2 regions of the Pseudoalteromonas sp. SG43-6 genome follow, and region 2 is predicted to be linked to the other one. Evidence: riboswitches for the same ligand, from Rfam matches in the RefSeq annotation. Region 2 holds a riboswitch; the other holds the start of a gene.
The links. A riboswitch is a leader RNA that binds a small molecule or an ion and turns the genes downstream of it on or off. The one in region 2 is predicted to bind lysine.
Positions count from the first base shown of each region.

Region 1 (7,826 bases), on a different contig from region 2:
TAAATGATTAAACAGTTTAGTGAACTTAATGATGGTTTTACCTTGAGTATACTGCTCAAGATCAAGCTTGCCTTGGTAACAAAAAAACTGATGTGCGTAACCGGCAATTTTACCAAGCCCAGCTACACCAATCACCACCGGGCCATGGGGTAGGTCGGCTTCGAGTAAAATATAGGATTGATCTGACGAAAAATAAAATTTACGGGTTTCGTCTAAATCATGACCGTCCCATTCTGTTAGGCGTAAATCATTAATAAGCGGAAATTGTAGAGCATTGATCACCGAGCTTTTACCGGTGTTATTTGGTGCACAAATTGAGCTGCTTTTATCAAGCGGGATCACACATTTGGCATAACCGGCGGTGTTTAATAATGCCAGCTTACTGAGGCCGTATAGGTTTTTCATTATTCGTCCTCTCCAATATAGGTTTCTTCGTTTACTTCCATTAAGGCATCAATATAACGGTAGATAGGTGCTTGCAGCATAAAGCCGCCTTCTACTTCACGGGCAAGGCCAAGTCGTATCATGCGTAAGTACACGTCTTTACGTAGGTCTGATCCTGAAAAAATTTCGAGTTGATCAAATAAGTGCTTGTTCATTTGCACTAAAGTTTGCATCAGTTCTAAATCATTCACTTCATCAAATAGGGCACGCATTGGGTCTTTACCTGAGTTTGCATAGTGCTCAATTAAGATATAAATGGTTAAGGCAATCGCGCGGGAAATTTTCCCCATATTGGGTGTACTTTCATCACTGGCAAAGTAATAAAAACCACGGCTGTCATGTTGTAAATCGTGGCCAAGGGCGCTGAATAATGCGCGGTAATGATCAATTTGTTGATCAAGCTCTTGCCACATTACGGTGTCTTGTTCGCTAATGTGATAGCCGGTGACTAATTTTTTATTAATTGCTTGTAGATGACTAAGTTCATCTAAATTTATCTGTGTCATAACGGTTACTCATCCACTGTTGGTGTTTGCTGAGGGTCAACAGGCTTAGAATTAAAAGGGAAAAGAGAAAAATGTTGCCCGGCAATTTTCACGCGCATTTTCTCATCACTTTGATTGATTTCAATATCGCTGTCACTTACCAGCTTTTGATATAAAAACAGCATTTCGTCGGCTTCAAGGTCGGGGTAGCTTTGCTCTAAAAAGGTCAATAATGGTTGTGGCTTTTTACGTTTAGCATTGAAGCGTTTTTTAAAGTTTGCTTTAACATTATTGTAATCTGGAATATTGGGCGTAACAAAAGCAGGCACATCTTGTTGATCAGGAAGTTCGTATTCACTGTGTTCAAACTCAACAAGTGCAGCCATATAAGCGACCATATGGCGCTGTTGCCCCAATGAGAATCGCTGCGTGTCAGAGACAAAATGTGGTTGTACGGCGCTGAGCATATTATCAACGCCATTTTTACGTACTAAACCAAGTACTTTAGCTGCTTGACGAGTGATCATATTATTACGGCGCAACTCTTCACGCAGTGGCATTAGCATATCGGCACTTTTACGCAGGCTTTCGCGACCAACTAAATGCATTTCTAAAATTCGGGTACGTAATCGTTCAAGCATGCGTTTATCTTGATAAGCTTTACCGCTGCGTTCAATATGTTCGATTTGCGTGCTGATTTGTGTTTCGATGGTATTAAAACAAGCATGAAAATCGCCACGAATATCGACCATTTCAAGCATTGGTTCAATGTATTCATCGAACGCTTCAATTACCGCTTGATAACGCTTTTGTAATGATTGCACCGCATTATTAGCTTTTGCTTGTTCTACAATATTTAAAATGGCATTTTCGTTGTGGGCAAATAGTTTCATTATTTTACGCACCCGATCATCCATAATACGGCTAAAACGGCGCATCTCGTCGTAGTCTTCAATACTACCGGCATTGTCTAAACGGTTACCCAAACGGGCTAAATCTTCAACCAGCACGCTAATTTCTTGCGCCAAGCCTAAATGTTCTTCCTGCAATAAAAAAGTGGCAAAATCTGCAATTGCACGGTTAATTTCAAGTTGTGACGATTTAGCCAAGGGAATAATAATATCTTGGTTTAAAAGGCGGTTGGTTTCTTTGTAAATGCGCTCATTTGACCACGTAGGTTGTTTTTGTTTGATCGCATTTTGCACGTCTTTTAGGCTGAAATCAGCCATTTTAAAACGTTTAAATAGCAGCTCTAACATTCCCCAGTGCTCTGTTAGGGTATTTAGCAACTTTTTAGCTGGGATCATAAAACTCCAAAAATCCTAATTTATCTTGTAAAGCCGGCTTGTTAGGCCTCAGCGATTAGTCGTAGAAAAGCAAATTGACAATAGTTTTACACATTCTTTGGTGCTAGACTGCGCGCCGTGTCGTCCTGCGGCTCATAACATACAATTTTTACATTTTTATAAAGGTTGTTCAAACACCATGGTAACTGCAATTATCCTAACCCTGATAACGCTAGCATTCGTGCTCATCGTTATAGAGGATATTATCCATGTAAACAAGGCCAAAACCACGCTTTTCTTTGGTACTTTATGCTGGATTATCTTATTTATCTCGCCGCTTCACGGGCAAAGCCCCGAAAACGTACAACATCAACTTGACCACAATATTTTAGAGATTGCCACACTCTGGTTGTTTTTAATGGCTGCAATGACCTTTGTAGCCTATTTGAACTCCAAAGGTTTTATCCAAAATATTGTGCATAAGATAATGCCCAGTGCTATTAGCGAACGCAAACTGATGTTTTTGATTGGCGGGTTCTCCTTCTTATTTTCGTCGATTTCAGACAATATCACAGCCACATTAATTTCCCTTGCGGTGGTGATGTCGTTAAAACTCGATCCGAAAAAGCTAATTAAATACGCTACGCTTATCATCTTTAGTGTGAACTCGGGCGGAGTGTCGTTAATTACCGGTGATGTTACTACCTTGATGATTTTCCTTGATGACAAAGTTACCATTGGTCACTTGCTATTGTTGGTTGTGCCTGCGTTATTTAGCGTGGCGCTATTGGCCATTATGCTGTCATTTGGACTCAACGGCCAAGTTGAGTTTACCAAACAAGAGGACCGTCGCATTGAGAAAACAGATATCACTATTGCAGTGATTTTCTTATCAACGATTGTCGGGACATTAACGTTAAGCGTGCTTTATCATGTGCCGCCTTTGTTAACTTTCTTATTTGGTTTGTCGTTGATGTTTTTAGTAGCGCAATTTTTAATGCGCAAAAAAGATGTGAATAAAAAAATCATCGATTATATTCGCGAAATAGAATACGACACCTTACTGTTCTTCGTTGGCGTATTATTACTTGTAGGCGCTCTGAAAGAAGTCGGTATGCTCAGTAAGTTCACTCATCTTTACGAGTTAATGCCAGCACAATACGCTAATTATTTAATGGGTATATTATCAGCTGCGGTTGACAACGTACCACTAACGGCTGCGTTACTTAAAGCTGAAATAGTGATGAGTCCACAACAATGGTTGTCGTTTACGTATGCAACTGGAGTGGGTGGGTCCATGCTTATTATTGGCTCGGCTGCCGGTATTATCGCTATGAGTAAAGTAAAAGCGCTTACCTTTATGAGTTATTTACGTATGTCGGTGTATTTATTAATCGCTTATACAATTGGTTATATGGGATCGTATTTAGCAGGTAGTTTTATTTAATTGCTTTTATTATTTAAAACAACTTGACAGCTAGACGTCTAAACGATAACTTTCAAAGCCCGCTTAATAGCGGGTTTTGTTATTTAATTGCTAATAATTTACGTAATTAATCTAACATTCAGAAGAGGTGCGGTACTTAGGTACTTAATGTTAGGCGACGTATGCCTGTAATCATTAAGGAGGGAAGTACTCGCCGAGGAAAGCAACTGGACGTCACAGTGGTTTTTCGGTTTATGGGGCTGAATCCTCAAAACTGTCACCAATTAGGTGGAGAGCTTCTGGCAGTGGACTTTTCTTATCGAGCACCCCCTTGCCAAGTTCTTCTTGTTTTATCGTGGTATGAATGCCACAAAAGGAGACGACATGAATACCCAATTAGCTGCAACTAACTTGCAACAGTCAGCACAAAATCAAAAATCAGACTACGTAGTCGCAAAGTTCGGTGGCACCAGTGTGGCTAACTTTGAAGCGATGAGCCGTTGCAGTGAAATTATTGTAGCCGATAACAACGTACGAGTAGTGGCCGTTAGTGCCAGCGCAGGAGTGACTAATCACCTTGTGACCTTATGTAAAAAAGATTTATCAGCAGAAGAGCGCAATGAGAATATTGCTGGCGTTATTGCTATTCAAGAAGCTATTTTAAATGAGCTGTCATTGGATGCTGATTTAGCTCATGGCTTTGATGAAACCATTAAAGCTTTTAAGTCACTTGCCAGTGAACCACTAAAATCAAAGCAACAACATGATGAGTTATTGAGCTTTGGTGAGCGTTTATCATCCTATTTATTTACTCAGGTACTGCGTTTAAATGGCTTAAATGCGGTGCGTTTTGATGTGCGACAGGTATTAAAAACCGACAGCCAGTTTTCTAAAGCAACCCCAGATGTAGCTGCAACAGCAATGGCCGCAAAAGAGCATTTAATTCCGTTATTAGCTGAACAGGTTATTGTAACTCAAGGCTTTATAGGCAGCGACGCACATGGTCAAACTACCACACTTGGTCGTGGTGGTTCAGATTACAGTGCGGCATTACTGGCCGAAGCCATAAACGCTAAAAGCGTGCACATTTGGACTGATGTCGTGGGCATTTTTAGCACCGATCCGCGCTTATGTGCTAAGGCTACGCCGATTGCGCGTTTAAGTTTTGATGAAGCGGCCGAAATGGCTACCTTTGGGGCGAAAGTATTACATCCGGCAACTATCTTACCTGCGAGCCGCAGCCATATTAGTGTGTTTGTTGGTTCTAGCCGTGAGCCTGAACGTGGTGGTACCTGGATCGAACGTGAGAAATCACAAATCCCCGGAATTCGTGCTGTCACGCAGCGTAAAAATCAAATATTGTTAACCTTAAAAAGCCCCGAAATGCTTTTGGCTAGTGGCTTTTTAGCTCACGTGTTTACAATTTTAAGTGAGTTTAATATCTCGGTTGATTTGGTAACTACCTCAGAGATAAGTGTTGCAATTACTTTAGATAATGCGCCAAATGCCTCGCGTCCTGAGCTTGATCAAGAATGCCTTGATAAGTTAGCGGAGTTTTGCCACGTGTCGGTTGAGAACAACTTAACCTTAGTGGCATTAATTGGTTCACAAATTCAATTACGTCAGCAAGAAATTAACTTAATGAATGTATTAAGCGATTTTAATATTCGCTTAATTTGTCATGGCGCAAGTAAACATAACCTGTGCTTTTTAGTGGAGCAGAGCGAGTCAGACTTTGTTGTGCAAGCGATCCACAGCCGTTTATTAGAAGTTCAAAACGCCGCGTAATTGGGCGGTAGAATTTACCACAGAGCACTGCCAGTCAGTGCTCTTGTCACTTACCACACTGATATCAAACTCATGATATTGACAACTCAGCGCTGTTAAATTTGCTCGCTCAAGTTCAGTAAATACATTGGGGCTGAGTAATTTTGCAATTGGTTGGCTGGTGGCTTTGGCAAGTGCTTCTTTTAAGGTCCATATTCTAAAAAATCGTTCTGCACTTTGCTGATCTTGCGTTATTAAATTTACCTCATCAAGATGATAAAAATGCTTAGCGAGCTTTGCAAATGGGCGCTTCAGGTTTATTTTTTCAATATCAAAACCAAATTCAATTCGTTCTACATTTAATGCAGCACCCACAAAACCATTAGAGTGGGATAAACAACTACGCAATACAGTGTCACTGTCAGTTATATGTAGCAGTAATTTACTGCTTTGCTGGTCAAATTCAGAGCTAATATGGTTATTTGCTAGATCACGAAATTGTGGCATCGTTTGTTTTACCAAATACTTAAGCAGTAGCCGAGTGGCTAAATATTCTTGCTTGGCTTTGTAACTTTTTCTACGGGTGATCACCGTCAGTTCAAATGGGCTTAATAGTGCGTTTAAATCGAATTCATCAACATTTAACTGCTGGGCATCAAATAATAAAATAGTTTTCGCATTGAACGGCTGCACGCTGTGTTTGGTGATAACGAGTTGCTGTTGAAAAAATAATGCAGGCATAAAATCCACAATTAAAGTGATAAAAGAACAAACATGTTTATATTTTGTGCGGTTGTGCGCTGGTTAATTAAGCCAAGGCAAATTTATTACTCTGTGAGAGTTAAATATGGTTTAATTCACAATAATGAAAAATAATAACAGATTTGTAGATGTATGGCACAATTGCGTGATGGTTTTCAAAGCCGCCTTGGCTTTGTTTTAGCAGCTTCTGGCGCTGCAGTTGGATTAGGTAATATTTGGGGATTTCCCACGCAAGCGGCAAATCATGGCGGCGGCGCGTTTTTACTAGTCTATTTTATAGTTATCTTTTTTTTAGCCTTGCCAGCTTTATACACTGAGTTGTACTTAGGTCATAAAGCGCAAGCTAATCCGGTTAAAGCACTTAGACAAGCATGGCAAGAGCAAGCACCGCAAGTAGGCGCTGCTGCTGGTTATTTAGGTTTAGCCGGTGCGATTGTGATGCTGAGCTTTTACTCAATTGTTGCAGGTTGGATGCTTGCTTATGCCCTTGAACCCATTGCTAGCTTTTTTGGATTTACCACCGTCAGTGCGTTTTTACACACGGATTCGATGGCGCGTAATTTTGTATTTACACCACTGATGCTGATCCTCACTGCGAGTATTATTCTCAAAGGTGTTAAATCTGGCATAGAAACATGGTCGCGACGGTTAATGCCGATGCTATTGGTGTTACTCGTTGTGCTAATTGCTTATATAGCCACGCTTGATGGCGCAAGTGAAGGCTTTGCTGCGTATTTAGTGCCAGACTTTAGCCAAATACTCGACCCAGGTTTAATTATTGCGGCAATGGGACAGGCGTTCTTTTCACTGTCACTGGGTGTCGGTTGTATGATGATTTATGGCTCGTACTTGCAGCCTGATGCTAATTTGCCGCGGTTAACCGCGTCGGTAGCGTTACTTGATACAGGGGTTGCCTTTTTAGCGGGTTTATTAATTATTCCTGCAATTTACGTGGCGCAGCACAATGGCGTGCAAGTATTTAGTGATGGAAAATTAGTGGGAGAAGGGCAACTAATTTTCGCAATTCTACCGCAGTTATTTAATACTATGGGCGAAATTGGCTTATTGGTTGGTTTACTGTTTTTTGTACTTATGTCGATTGCATCGCTCACATCGACTATTTCATCCACTGAAATTCCAGTGGCTTTTTTAGTTGAAAACCATCAAGTAGAGCGTAAAAAAGCGACGTTTTTAGTGAGCTTAACGGTTTTAGCCGCGTCATCGTTGATTATTTTCAATTTTGATTGGCTATTTGGTTTAGTGATCATGGTACTGACTCAGTATCAATTACCGCTTATGGGCTTATTTTACTTTATCACTGTAGGGTGGTTGTGGCGCCGTGGTAATCAATTAAATGAGGCTGCAAGTGGCATGCGTTATTGGTTTGCTCAGTACATACGTTATGTGTGTCCGATACTGATGACCGCCGTGTTCGCTAATGTCGCGTTTGGTTGATAATTTAGCTTTCAGTTTTTTAGTTTTAATTGTTAATATATAGTGTTGTACCAATCGTTTTAAGTTACTGACCATTTATAGCGACAGATAAATGGTTAAATATTTAAGTCGATTGGTATTATATCCAGGGAGGAATTATGAACATAGATGTTAAAGTCCCCACGCTTCCAGACTCAATAAACACAGCGGATATCGCTAAAC
Region 1 is NZ_JACJEZ010000036.1:5,794-13,619, reverse strand. It holds gene H5201_RS15185 (ATPase) at 1-405, opposite strand, end outside; gene H5201_RS15180 (condensin complex protein MksE) at 405-950, opposite strand; gene H5201_RS15175 (hypothetical protein) at 956-2,236, opposite strand; gene nhaD (sodium:proton antiporter NhaD) at 2,415-3,662, shown strand; lysine riboswitch at 3,777-3,948, shown strand; gene lysC (lysine-sensitive aspartokinase 3) at 4,026-5,429, shown strand; gene H5201_RS15160 (4'-phosphopantetheinyl transferase superfamily protein) at 5,406-6,149, opposite strand; gene H5201_RS15155 (sodium-dependent transporter) at 6,303-7,625, shown strand; gene H5201_RS15150 (biotin/lipoyl-containing protein) at 7,763-7,826, shown strand, end outside.
Region 1: it holds a riboswitch for lysine, as region 2 does, so the genes downstream of both, lysC (lysine-sensitive aspartokinase 3) here and dapA (4-hydroxy-tetrahydrodipicolinate synthase) in region 2, are expected to answer to the same signal.

Region 2 (7,826 bases):
GAGCCCGTAGACTTTATCTCAGGATAATGACGCTCAATAGCTAAATCAGCTAAGGCTTTTAAACCAGTCTCGTCACCTTGCGCAGCTAAATACTGAAACGAACCGACACGTATATGACTACTAGCAACGCGGGTAACAATGGCTCCTTGTTGTGGTGGTTGACGGTAAACTGTTTCACCACTGGCAACAACTGCCAAACAACGTGTCGTCGCTATGCCAAGCCCGTGCATTGCCTCACTCATTATATATTCACGTACCGCAGGACCGATTGCACAACGGCCATCACCTCCACGTGAAAATGGCGTAGCACCAGAACCTTTGAGTTGAATGTCCCAAAGCTGTTGCTGCTGATCAGTGACAGCCCCTAATAAATGTGCTCGCCCATCACCTAAACGCGGTGAAAAATGTCCAAATTGATGCCCTGAGTAACCTAATGCCACAGCAGCAACATCGCTGTTATTAAGATTACCAGAAAAAATTACCGCACGTTCTGATGTGACAACCTCAATATTAAGCTGCCTAGCTAACGTATCGTTCCACAGCAGTAAGTTTGGAGCAATAACAGCACTTGGCTGATCAGCCACAGCAAAATCATCAGCAATCTGGGTGTAACGAGCAACTAATTTCATAGTATTCCTTAAGCTTGGGTTGTTTGTATACCAACGCGATTATCGCCCACGCTGTATGCAACTAACAGACTGAGCTCTTGTAGGCTTAATCCGCTTTGTTGCTGCAATTCATTAAAAAAATGTTGAGCGCTGGTAAGTGACTTTTTAGTTTGTAAACCGCCATCAATTATCTTATGAGCACGGAGATAACTTTCTACATCACGCGATAATAAAAAAGTGTCTTTCCCTAAGGTTCGCAATGCATAAGGGCCGGTGTTACCACCTAAACGCGCCCCATGCTTTTTTAAATACCCCCACAAACCAATAATATCGTCGCTCGGCCAATCTGCAATAAACTGACTAAAACTGCCATGTTCACTTGCCACTTCATGGATCATATACGCATTTTCTGGGATCGTTTGCACTTTTTTAAAGTTACGAACGATTCGCTCATCGGTGGCTTTTTGCTCAAGCATATCTGGCGGCATCATTAATAATTTAGCCACACTAAAATCCCAAAATACTTCCCGAAAACCTGGCCATTTATTGTTGATCACTGACCAATAAAAACCACTTTGAAAAATTTTGCGGGTAAACTCTTCAAGCCATGCATCATCAGGTAAAGCAGTTAATTGCTTTGCATTTTGAGGGGCAACAAGTAAGTGCTGTAACATTACTTCGCTACCTTTTCGCTGTGCCGCTCGTTGATATATATCTTGAAATTTTTCCATTACTCACTACCACTACTTGTTATTACGCTTACTGTAACGCTATTTACGTTGTAAAAAAATGTCAGGAGCACATTGCAGCTAAAAATAAACTTAAAAATATCCAGCCTTGACACCTAGACGGCTAAAATGCTTTAATCTTTCGTATTACCCCTATTTAAGGTGTGAGTTTTAAACGATAAAACTTGCACCATGGGCTAGAAGAGGTGCGTTATTCAGGTAACGTATGTGAGGAGCACACACTCCAGTGATCATACGTGAGGGGAATTAACGCCGAGAAGTAACACTTTTTGTGAAGTTTTACTTCGGGCGACTGGGTTGAATCCCAGCGACTGTCACCAATAACAGCTTGGCTGTTAAAATATTTGGTGGAGAGCTTCTGGTCTTAGCGTAATAAGGCCATAGCGCCCTATTATATTAAGCCCATTCGCTCTTCGAATTATTCGTTCGAACGACGTTAATGTGGCTCCAATCATAAAAGCTTATTAACTCCTCGAATCACTTATAAGTTCGTGAGAGATGATCAATAACTTCAATTTAAATGACTACCCTTTGTGGACGGCACTCGTCACGCCATTTACTGACGCTGGTGAAGTCGACTATGCCACTCTTGATCAGTTAGTTGCACAGCAGCAAGTGACTAACAATGGTATTTTATTACTTGGTAGCACTGGCGAAGGCCTCGCACTAACACTCAAAGAGCAACAAGCGATTGTTGAACACGTGTGCCAATTAACGCCAACAGTACCACTGATGGTTGCAGTAGGCGGTATAAACCTAAAGCAACAAATTGCCTGGGTTGAATACTGTAATCAGTTACCCATTCATAGCTATTTACTGGGCACTCCCCTATACGCTAAGCCCGGCGTGGTAGGCCAAACACATTGGTTTGAAAGCTTACTTAATACCAGTAAACATCCTTGCATGCTTTATAACGTACCAGGGCGCAGTGCTGTTGATATTCCATCGGCCGTAATTAGCAACTTGAAAGACCATAAAAACTTGTGGGCACTCAAAGAAGCCAGTGGCGACATTGCTAAATTTGAAGGTTTTAGAAAAGTCGCACCTAATTTAGCTATTTTTAGCGGTGACGATGCACTGATGCCTTACTTTGCCCAGGCTGGCGCAAAAGGTTTAGTCTCTGTGGCTGCTAATGCATGGCCTGTGCAAACCCATGAGTTTGTAAAACGAAGTCTCAGCGGTCAACACCCCAATTTATTTGCCGACTGGTCACAAGCCATTCAAAGCTTGTTTGCTGTCGCAAACCCTATCCCCGTCAAAGTATTGATGCATTTACAAGGGCGAATTAACAGCCCGTACTTACGCCCACCTTTGACGCATCTTGAGTTAACGCAAACTGATTGTATTAACAACGCAAACAACACCATTTTATCTTGGCATTAAATACAGGTTTTTATAATGAGCTGGTTAGAACTACTAAATAATTTAGAATCGGGCGCAGTGCGCGCAGCAACACAAGACGACAACGGCCAATGGCATGCTAACGTTGCAGTAAAACAAGGTATTTTAGAAGCGTTTAAAAATGGCACTAATACCGAATTTCCAGGTGGCTTTGTTGATAAACACAATTTAGCACCACAAGGTTTTGCAGCCGATGCTGGAGTGCGTATGGTACCTGGTGGCTCAAGCGTTCGCCGTGGCGCACACGTTGCTAAGGGCACGATTATTATGCCACCAGCATATGTAAACATTGGTGCCTTTATCGACGAAGGCACTATGGTTGATAGCCACGCGTTAGTGGGGTCGTGTGCGCAAGTAGGTAAAAATGTACATTTAAGCGCTGCAGTACAACTAGGCGGTGTACTTGAACCTATTGGTGCAAGCCCGGTGGTGGTAGAAGACGATGCATTCATCGGTGCAGGTTGCGTGATTGTTGAAGGCGTAGTAGTGAAAAAAGGCGCGGTGCTCGCACCAGGTGTACGCTTATCAGCAACTATTCCTGTTTATGACTGTGTTAATGAGCGCCAGCTGGCTAAAGGCGAGCCTATTCCTGAATACGCGATTGTTATTCCAGGTTCTCGCCCAGCTTCTAATACTTGGGCTCGCGAGCAAGGATTAAGTATGTCGTGTGCATTAATTGTAAAATACCGTGATGAACAAAGTGATGCATCATTGCTGCTTGAAGAGGTTTTACGTTAATGAGCTTTTTGAGCACGCCAGTTAAAACCGCCATTGATGAGCTATCAACTGCGCTTGATACACCCTTTTTTATTTACGACCTTGATACATTAAACGCACACTTAACGCGGTTAGTGACGCAAACTGAGGTAAAACTGTGGTATGCCGTAAAAGCTAACCCATTATCTAAAGTCATTCAAAGCTTAGATAACGCGGGTTTTAACTTTGATGTGGCAAGCAAGGGCGAACTTGAGCAAGTACTTGCTCAAGGTATTAACAGCGAGCGCGTGCTCAATACAGGGCCTGCCAAAAGCCCAAAACAAATTAAACACTTTATTGCGCGCGGCGTACGTACCTTTGTTGCCGAAAGCCTTAATCAAGTACGCTGGCTTAACGAGCAAGCAAGCTTACAAAACTGTCAGTTACAGGTATTACTGCGAGTGCAATTACGCTGGCCTGAAGGGGAAAAAAACCCACTTGGTGGCGATAGCCTTACTCCATTTGGTTTAGGTTGCGATGAATGGCAAGCGCTAAATACTAGCGACTACCCAGCGCTTAATTTTGACGGTCTGCATATTTTTCAGTGGGGCAACATGCTTAGCAGCGACAAACTCGCTGAGCTGTGGACACAAATGATTACGCCGTTAACAAAGCTTGCCAACGACTTAGGTATTCACTTAAAAGTACTCGACTTAGGCGGTGGTTTAGGTATTCCTTACACTCTTGATGCACCAACCTTAAGTTGGGATGCGCTCATTGATGCATTAGCTAACATTAAACATGCCGCAGGCGTACAAGAACTCTGGATGGAGCTTGGCCGTTATGCTGTGGGCGAATGCGGTCATTACGCAACGCCTGTCGTTGAGCGAAAACTTAACTATGCCCAACAACAAGTGATCTTAAGCGGCGGTATTAATCATTTATTGCGCCCTGCAGTCACCAGCCAAGATTTCCCAGCACGATTATTACGAGACTCAACTGCTGCATACAAAACTATGAGCTTATATGGGCCATTATGTACAGCACTTGATTGCTTAGGTGAACACCAATTACCTAGTGATTTAAATGAGCAAGACTGGTTGGTGTTTAGCCAATGTGGCGCGTACGGCTTTACCGAAAGTATGCCGTATTTTTTATGTCATGAGCTAGCCGCTGAATACACATTACAAAATGGCGAGCTTAACTGTATTCGCACAGCTGAAGATGCCAACTACTACTTAAGGTAATTGAGATGAGTACGACTAAAGCTATAAGCCAAGAAAACATAGTAGTTGGTGAAGTTGCCAACGGCCTACCGCTCACAATTCCTGTCTATCGTTTAAAAGGCGATGGCACTGGGCCAAGTGTGTATGTGCAAGCTAATATGCACGGTGCAGAAGTACAAGGCAATGCGGTTATTTACCAATTACTTGAGCAGCTTAAGCATCTTGAACTCAAAGGCGATATCACCCTGGTGCCTTACGCGAACCCAATTGGTTGCAATCAAAAATCGGGCGAATTCACCCTTGGTCGTTTTGATCCAATCACCGGCACCAACTGGAACCGCATGTATCACTGCAATAGTAAGCTCGCGAGCCAATTTGCTGAGCAATATAGTGATGCCGATGAGCAAACCTTAAAAAGTGAGTTTAAAGCCGCACTGATTGATGAAGTAGACCAACAACTAAGCGGTCCAGCTTATCGCCTAACTACAGGCAAACGCATTGCACTTAACTTGCAAAAGTTGGCACACCAAGCTGATATCGTGCTCGACTTACACACAGGCCCCATTTCGAGTCAGCATTTATATTGCCCAGATTATGCCAAGGCCAGTGCCAACTACTTTAATATTCCTCATGTATTAATCATCCCTAATGATTTTGCAGGAGCAATGGATGAAGCAAGTTTTTGCCCATGGTGGCAATTAACCGAGGCATTAGCTCAACAAGGGCGTGAATTTAATGTTCAAGTTGAAGCTTTTACGGTCGAACTCGGCAGCCAAGAAAAAATCGATTTAACTGCGGCCCTTGATGATGCTAATAGTATTTTAAGTTACCTAAATCATAAGCAGGTATTCGTTGATGCCCCCTATCAGCCAAAAGTAATGAAGCGCTACGGCTGTGATTTAAATGATTACCTTGCTTACTATGCACCTATGGGCGGCATGGTTGAGTATATAGCGCCACTTGGCGGCCATATCAAAGCTGGCGAGCCGATTGCTAGAGTATTGCGAATGGAGCGCTACCTAGCAGAGCAACCATTACAAACCCTAACATTTGATTGTGACGCCATCGCGATTTTGCATTTTGCTTCAGCAAGCGTAAACCAAGGCACCGAACTATATAAATTCTTTACTAACGTATTTGAGCTTTAATTTTTATATCAAGCTCAACCCTTCTCATTGCGTGAGAGCACGACTATCCAATTGGAAAAAGTGCATTGAACAAGCGGCTTCGGCCGCTTTTTCTTTGTATTTATGGGCAAAAAGCGCCACAATCAACTAAGTTCAGTAACAATTCACTGATATTCAGTTAAAGTAAATGCTGGATAAATGTATGGGATAGGTATCTTAGTCGTTTTATGATACTGAAATTAGCCTATTCTCATTTACGAAAAACACAATAGCTACTCTCTATTTGATTTTATCAAAGGAATAATAATGACTTGGCACTATGGGATCCTATTTACTGCACTATTATCAAGCTCTGCATTCGCACAATCAGAATCAACAGCAAAAACCAACGAGCAAGATGATGATGTCGAGCTAGTAAAGCAATGTATTTTAAATGAGGCAATTGGCGGGGCTGGCGAGATGACGCTAGCACAACTGCGTGAAAAATGCTCATCACTTGATGAAAGCAAACAACTTACCGCACTCGATAAGCGCCAAGCACGCGAAGAAGTAAGTAAAGAAAACCGTAATGTTATTACCCCACACAAACGTAACTACATTTTACCTGTTTCTTATGTATCCCACCCAAACAATAGCTCGTTTGAAGCGTATGACGAACTAACCGGTGAAAAACAAGATGAACCACTCGATAACTTAGAAGCAAAATATCAGCTTTCAATTAAGGTACCTATTTTCGATGATTTTTCTGATGAAGACCAGGCTATATTTTTTGCCTTTACATTACAGTCATATTGGCAGCTTTATAACAAAGAAAGTTCCTCACCATTTCGTGAGACCAACTATGAGCCTGAAATTTTTTGGGTTAATTATTTAGATAAAAAGCACGTTCCATGGGGCGACGAAATGGCAGTAGTCCTTGGTATTTCGCATCAATCTAACGGTAATAGTCAGCCTGATTCGCGCTCATGGAACCGTATTTATGCAAACTTTTTGTGGGAAAACGATGGCTATGTGTTTAGCTTTAAACCTTGGTACCGTATTTCAGAAAGCGAGAAGGAAACGCCATTAGATCCAAGAGGTGATGATAACCCTGATATTTACAAATACATGGGTTACTTTGAATTTAGCGGTGCATATCGACTTAATGATCATGAATTTAGTTTTATGACCCGCAATAATTTAAATTCAGATAACCGCGGTGCAATTCAGCTTGATTGGTCATTCCCATTATGGGGCCGAGTTCGCGGTTACGCCCAATACTTCAACGGCTACGGTGAAAGTTTAATTGATTATAACGCTGACATAGAACGTATTGGCGTGGGTATATTATTAACTGATTTACTATAAAAAAAGGCCAAGCAATTGCTTGGCCTTATCTTTTGTTTGCTCTGAATTCTAACTACTTAATAATTCTAAATGTACCTTCAAACTCAGCAACCAGTAACTCACCATCGTAGATTTCCACTGGCACTACATAGCTCGCTTTACCTTCTGACTCTAACTCGGCTAATTTACCCTTACAGCCGCTTAAATCAACGCTGCCACGTGGGTCGTTATTAAGCGGTTTTAAATATTTAATATTAGCATCAGCTAACACAATATTACCTTCAAGCCCGGCTTCTTTGAGTGCTAAATAAGTCGCGCCCCAGCCGGTTAACGTCGCTAAACTATAAATAGAGCCAGCAAACATAGTGTTATGCAAGTTTAAGTTCGCATTTAAATCTGCACTGGTGGTAAATTGCCAATCAGTGTAACTTTCAACTTTAATGCCCATAGCATCGCTGATCGGAATAGATTCGCGCCAGGTATTTTGCAGAACTTGGGTCCAATTGGGATGGCGGAACCAGCCTGGCTCAGACGGTTTTTGTTTCACCATTTTCCAGTGTTGTACATCATCGTAAGCTAAGTGAGCCTTTTCTTTTAATTCATAACCATGACGTTTGTAAAATTCTAATGCTCGTTCACGAGCGAATAAAACTAACTCATCGGCGTCTTGAGTCCAGGCTATTTTCTCGAGCT
Region 2 is NZ_JACJEZ010000009.1:100,398-108,223, reverse strand. It holds gene H5201_RS06015 (YdiU family protein) at 1-629, opposite strand, end outside; gene H5201_RS06010 (DNA-3-methyladenine glycosylase I) at 638-1,339, opposite strand; lysine riboswitch at 1,530-1,723, shown strand; gene dapA (4-hydroxy-tetrahydrodipicolinate synthase) at 1,856-2,740, shown strand; gene H5201_RS06000 (2,3,4,5-tetrahydropyridine-2,6-dicarboxylate N-succinyltransferase) at 2,756-3,496, shown strand; gene H5201_RS05995 (PLP-dependent decarboxylase) at 3,496-4,701, shown strand; gene H5201_RS05990 (succinylglutamate desuccinylase/aspartoacylase family protein) at 4,707-5,828, shown strand; gene H5201_RS05985 (phospholipase A) at 6,114-7,154, shown strand; gene H5201_RS05980 (bifunctional GNAT family N-acetyltransferase/hotdog fold thioesterase) at 7,207-7,826, opposite strand, start outside.